Regions from separate parts of the Rhodococcus sp. 4CII genome, predicted to be linked through region 1. Evidence: riboswitches for the same ligand, from Rfam matches in the RefSeq annotation. Region 1 holds a riboswitch; the other holds the start of a gene.
What was found. Region 1 has a riboswitch for glycine ahead of gcvP (aminomethyl-transferring glycine dehydrogenase). Riboswitches for the same ligand answer to the same signal wherever they lie in the genome.
Positions count from the first base shown of each region.

Region 2: another riboswitch for glycine. It lies ahead of cycA (D-serine/D-alanine/glycine transporter); the one in region 1 lies ahead of gcvP (aminomethyl-transferring glycine dehydrogenase).

Region 1 covers NZ_JACCFE010000002.1:6,732,139-6,735,344, reverse strand. Annotated here, with positions in the region: gene gcvP (aminomethyl-transferring glycine dehydrogenase) at 1-1,560, opposite strand, end outside; glycine riboswitch at 1,736-1,857, opposite strand; gene H0B43_RS32065 (MerR family transcriptional regulator) at 1,927-2,547, opposite strand; gene H0B43_RS32060 (bifunctional nuclease family protein) at 2,831-3,206, opposite strand, start outside.
Region 2 covers NZ_JACCFE010000002.1:4,502,365-4,505,570, forward strand. Annotated here, with positions in the region: gene H0B43_RS21555 (carboxyl transferase domain-containing protein) at 1-553, shown strand, start outside; gene cycA (D-serine/D-alanine/glycine transporter) at 596-2,086, opposite strand; glycine riboswitch at 2,242-2,346, opposite strand; gene H0B43_RS21565 (L-serine ammonia-lyase) at 2,417-3,206, opposite strand, start outside.

The DNA.
Region 1 (3,206 bases):
CCAGGTGATCGCTTCCATCTCGGCGGTGGCGTTGAGCTTCATCGTGCACGAGCCGAGCGGGATCATGCTGCGGTCGAGCGCAATGTCCTTGTCGGACAACGCCCGCAGGTAGCGCAGCATGGCCGTCTCGGTCCGGTAGCGCGTGAATGCCTCGTGCTGGAGGTAGTCGGATCCGCGGAGCTGCGCGTCCGGGACCGCCGTGCCCGTGGCCGCGGCCACGGCGCCGTCGCCGCCGAACGCCGCCAGCACGTGGGCCACGTCCTCCGCGGTGGTGGCCTCGTCGCACGCAACGGCGACGTGATCGGCGTCGACGAGCCGCAGGTTGATGCCGGCGGCCTTCGCCTGCGCCACGACATCCGACGCGCGGCCGTCGACCCGCACGAGAATCGTGTCGAAGAAGTGCTCGTGGACGACCCGGGCCCCGGTCTTGCGGAGTGCGGCAGCCAGGGAGTGTGCCGTGTTCGCGACGCGCAGCGCGATCGCCTTCAGCCCCTCGGCGCCGTGGTAGCTGGCGTACATGGCCGCGAGAATCGCCAGCAGCACCTGAGCGGTGCAGATGTTCGACGTGGCCTTCTCGCGGCGGATGTGCTGCTCGCGCGTCTGCAGCGCCAGCCGGTAGGCCTTGTCTCCGTCCGCGTCGACGGAGACGCCCACCAGACGGCCGGGGAGCTGCCGCGCGTGCTTGGTGTGTACGGCGAGGTAGCCGGCGTGCGGGCCGCCGAAGCCCATCGGGACACCGAAACGCTGGGTGGTGCCGAAGCAGGCGTCCGCACCGATCTCGCCGGGCGGGGTGAGGAGGGTGAGCGACAGCAGGTCGGCACCGACGGCGACCAGCGCGCCGCGCTCGTGGGCGGCGGCGATCACGTCGGTGTAGTCGACGATGCGGCCGGACGCACCGGGCATCTGTCCGAGAACGCCGAAGAAGTCGCCATCTGGCAGTCCGGCAGCCAGGTCGGTTACGACGATCTCGATGCCGAGCGGCTCCGCCCGGGTCTCGACGACGGCGAGGGTCTGCGGGAACAGGTCCGCGTCGACCACGAAGCGCGGTGACTTGCTCTTGCTCGCGCGGCGCAGCAACGTCATCGCCTCGGCTGCGGCGGTGGCCTCGTCGAGCATCGACGAGTTGGCGACCTCCATGCCGGTCAGGTCGGCGACCATCGTCTGGAAGTTGAGGAGGGCTTCGAGTCGGCCCTGGCTGATCTCGGGCTGGTACGGCGTGTAGGCGGTGTACCAGGCCGGGTTCTCGATGATGTTCCTGATCAGGACCGGCGGGGTGAGGGTGTCGTAGTAGCCGAGACCGATCATCGACGTCGCCACGGTGTTCTGGGCGGCGAGCGCAGACAGTTCGGCGAGCGCTTCGTGCTCGGAGACCGGCGCGGGCAAGGCGTCGAGACCGTCGGCGATGCCATCGGTGACGCCGTCCAGGATGACGGCAGGGACGGCCTTCGCTGCGAGATCGTCGAGCGATTCGGCTCCGACCAGTTCGAGAATGTGCGCGAGTTCCGCAGCGTTCGGGCCGACATGACGATCGGCGAATGTACGGCTTCCAGCGTCGATCACGACAACTCCCAAGCAGTTCGGAGGATCAGGACACGCCCCGCGTCGGCGGAACGTCCCTCCCCCTCTGTCGCCTGCTCTCGTCGAGCGCCTGAGAGATTCGGTACCGTCGTTCGCATGCGACGACGGCCCTTTCCCCGTGGGCGGGTGGGTGCTCCCACCGCTTTCCAGAGACGTCGGAGCCCGCACGGTCCTGTCTGCCTGAGAGATTGACGGGGAGGTGTTGCTCCTTCGGCGCCCGAACTCCCGCACACACTGTTTCTGTGCATGCAGTGCCCGGAACTCTCCCGCACGGCGTCGACGCACCGCCAGTCTATGTCACCGCTGCGGATGGCGGCGCAGGCAGCGTCCCGCTCGGATGGATGGAACCTACCCCGTCTTGCGGCTCACGCGGTTCTTGCGCCGCGACGCCAGTTCGTCCTCCGGGCTCTGCTCACTGTCGCCGCCGTCGGCCCGCTCGGCCGGGAAATCGGCGATGGTGCCGGTCAGTTCGCGCATCGCACCGCTGACCGCGATGCCGAACACGCCCTGCCCGCCCTGCAGCAGATCGACGACCTCTTCGGCGGACGTGCACTCGTAGACAGTGGTCCCGTCCGAGAAGAGTGTGATCTTCGCCAAGTCCCGCACTCCGCGCTTCCGGAGGTGGTCGACGGCCACGCGAATGTTCTGCAAGGATATTCCGGTGTCGAGCAGACGCTTGACGATCTTGAGGACGAGGATGTCTTTGAACGAGTACAGCCGCTGGCTTCCCGAACCCGCGGCGCCACGAATGGACGGCACCACGAGGGATGTGCGCGCCCAGTAATCGAGCTGGCGGTACGTGATTCCCGCGATCTGGCAGGCGATGGGGACGCGGTATCCGACGAGGTCGTCGGGCACGGAATCGTCCGGGAAGAGGCCCGGCTGGATCTCTTCGGAGCTGAACTCGGGCTCGGCAACGACGTCGCCGGGCGCAAGATTCAGCGCATTCTCCTGCGGCCGATCTCCCACTGACTACTCCCTCTCGCATGTTGCACTGAACCCGACGATCAGTGCGCCTGTGACGCGCGTCGCCAGTGTCCGCGACGAACCGCGGCACATCGGGCGGCGTGAACGCCACCAGTGACATCGAGCAAGTCCGTACCCTGAACCTACTCAGCGTACGCCCGATGCAATCTGCAGGGCAGAAAATCACTGCACTGAACGCTATGACTCCGAGGAGACCGGGTCAACGCAACGCGCCGGAAGAACCTCAACCGATACTGCGCGCCGAGGCTCATCCGCAGGGTGCAAGCTAGCCGTCAGTGGCCTTGAAATCGTCCGGCGACACGGACTCGAGGAATTCCTTGAACTTCTCGACCTCGTCTTCGCGCTCGTCCGGCATGACCAGACCGGCCTCGGTGAGCACCGCTTCTTCCGCGAAGATCGGCACCCCGATCCGGAGTGCGATGGCGATGGAATCGGACGGCCGGGCAGAGACCCGGGTGTTCTGGTCGAACACGAGGTCGGCATAGAACGTGCCCTCGCGGAGGTCCACGATGCGAACCTCTTTCAGAGTGCGTCCGAAAGCTTCGATCAGGTTCTTGATCAGGTCGTGGGTCAGCGGGCGCGCCGGCTCGACCCCCTGCTGTTCGAGCGCGATCGCGGTGGCCTCGGTCTGACCGATCCAG
Region 2 (3,206 bases), 2.2 Mb from region 1:
GCGCGAAGCGCGGCGGGGAATGCGGCTGGCGGCCGAATTGAACCTGCCTCTGGTGACGGTCATCGACACCGCGGGGGCGGCGTTGTCGAAGGAAGCCGAGGAAGGCGGGCTGGCCGGGGAGATCGCACGCTGCATCGCGGACATGGTCTCCCTAGACGTTCCCACGATCTCCCTGCTGCTCGGGCAGGGCACCGGCGGCGGCGCGCTCGCGTTGATCCCGGCCGACCGGGTGCTCGCGGCCCGGCACGGCTGGTTGTCGCCGCTGCCGCCCGAAGGGGCGAGCGCAATTCTGCACCACGACATCGCGCATGCTCCGGACATGGCTGCCCGGCAGGGGATCCGGTCGTCCGACCTCCTCGCGAGCGGCATCGTCGACGAGGTTATTCCCGAATACCCCGACGCGGCAGAAGAATCCGCGGCATTCTGCACGCGCGTCGGGGCGGTACTCCACCGCGAGTTGTCGCTGCTCGACGCGGCGGACACCACCCAGCGACTCTCCGAACGTGCGGAGCGATTCGACCGGATCGGTCTATTGCAACCTGCACCTGCATGACCACGGTGCCGGGATCCCGATCGGATTCCCGGCACCGTGCGCTTACTCGTGGTGCGTTGCGGCGATCTCCGCCCGGAATGCCGCTTCTCGGGCCTGGTGCCCGGGGCGGCGCCGGAGGATCGACCATGCCACGCCGAGGATCGCGAACCACACCGGAGTCACCAGCAGCGCATGCAGGGTGTCGTCCTTCTGGGTGAGCGCCCAGATCAGGAATCCGAAGAAGGCGAGCACGACATAACACATCACGACGCCGCCGGGCATCTTGAACGTCGATGCCGCGTGCAGATGCGGACGACGCTTGCGGTACACCACGTAGCTGATCAAAATGATCGACCAGACGAACATGAAGAGCAGCGCGGAGATCGTCGTGACCAGGGTGAACGCGGCGATGATCGAGTTTCCGGCCGCGACCATCGCGACGCCGGCCAGAAGGAAGACACCCGACAGCATCAGGGCATTCGCCGGGACGTGACGCCGGGTCAGTGTGCCGAACCGCGTCGGGGCGTCACCCTCCTGCGCCAGGCCGTAGACCATCCGCGAGGTGGAGTAGATACCGGAATTCGCGGACGATGCGGCGGACGTCAGCACCACGAAGTTGATGACGGAGGCGGCGATGCCCAGACCCGCCAGGGTGAACATGGTGACGAACGGACTCTTGTCCGGGAGGATGTCACGCCACGGCGTGACGGAGACGATGACGACGAGTGCCACCACGTAGAACAACATGACGCGCACGGGGATGGAGTTGATCGCGCGGGGAAGATTCTTCTCCGGATCCTTGGCCTCCGCCGCTGTCGTGCCGACGAGTTCGATACCGACGAAGGCGAACGTCGCGATCTGGAACCCGGCAACGAAACCCATGGGGCCGGTGGGGAAGAGACCGCCGTCGTTCCACAGGTTCGAGAAACCGGCGACGGCACCGTCGGGCGAGGTGAAGTGGGTGAAGATCATCACGAGTCCGACGACGATCAGGCCGCCGATAGCGAGGATCTTGATCAGGGCGAACCAGAACTCGGTTTCACCGAAAGCCTTGACCGTGGGCAGGTTCAGCGCGATCAACAGTACGACCGCGCCGAGGGCGGGAATCCACAGCGGGAGATCGTGCCACCAGTACGTGACATAGCCGGCGATGGCGATGATGTCGGCGATGCCGGTGACGATCCAGCAGAACCAGTACGTCCATCCAGTGAAGAATCCCGCCCACGGCCCGAGCAGGTCCCCGGCGAAATCGGAGAAGGATTTGTAGCTCAGATTCGAGAGCAGAATCTCGCCCATCGCCCGCATCACGAAGAACAGCATGAAGCCGATGATCATGTAGACGAAGATGACGGACGGGCCGGCGAGTGAAATCGTCTTACCCGAGCCCATGAAGAGCCCGGTGCCGATGGCGCCGCCGATGGCGATCAGCTGGATGTGGCGATCGGACAGCTGGCGCGACAGATGCGCGCCTCCCGAATCACTGTCCTGTGGAGACGGGCTCGGGTCGGGAGGCGAGGCGACGGAGGCACGGGTCGGATTCGTTCGTTCGGACAAAGGAACTCCGTGTGGTCGTTGACGCGCAAGGCACGCCACGGTGGGTGGGCTGCCTCCCCGCTCTGTCATCGACCTGAGAGTTTCCGCGAGTGACGACCCGCTTGCCCCATCGGTGAGCCGACCCGGAATTGCAGTCGACCGCTTTCCAGAGGTGCCGTGCCGCGGCGGTACAGGTGCCTGAGAGTTTCCCGGGGAGGATTTGCTCCTTCGGCGCCCGCTGATCCAGATGGTGGAGGGCGGAACTCTCCCGCCGCGGCTCAGTGGCTTCTTCCGTTATGTGATCTGCCTCATACCATACCGTGAATAGCGTTCTGCCTCAATAGATATGAGTCAGCATTCGACGAGATTCACCGACACGTTCACGGCGAGACCCCCGGTGGAGGTCTCCTTGTACTTCGAACTCATGTCGGCGCCGGTGGCCCGCATCGTCTCGATCACCTGATCCAGGCTCACCCGGTGGGTTCCGTCGCCGCGCAGGGCCATCCGGGCGGCGTTGATCGCCTTACCCGCCGAGATGGCGTTGCGTTCGATGCACGGGATCTGCACCAGACCCCCGATGGGATCACACGTCAGACCCAGACTGTGTTCCATCGCGATCTCCGCCGAGTTCTCCACCTGTTCCGGGGTTCCGCCGAGGATCTCGGCGAGACCGGCGGCAGCCATCGACGCGGCGGACCCCACCTCACCCTGGCAGCCCACCTCGGCCCCGGAGATCGACGCCCGCTCCTTGTACAAGGATCCGACCGCACCCGCCGCCAGCAGGAAGCGCACCGCCGTGTCGTCCGGATCGGACCTTCCGGCGGGGGTGTAGTGCACCGCGTAGTGCAACACCGCCGGGATGATGCCGGCGGCGCCGTTGGTGGGGGCGGTGACGATCCTGCCGCCGGACGCGTTCTCCTCGTTGACGGCGAGAGCCACCAGGTTCACCCAGTCCTCCGCGAACGCGGGATCACGTTCGGGGTCTTCCACATTCAGCCGCTCGTACCAACCGCGGGCGCGCCGCCGCACCCGAAGGCTTCCGGGCAGGTACCCGTCCCGGCTGATGCCGCGTCGCTGGCACTCGACCATCACGTCGCGAATGTGCAGTAGCCGCGCCCGGACCTCCGACTCGGGGCGGAGA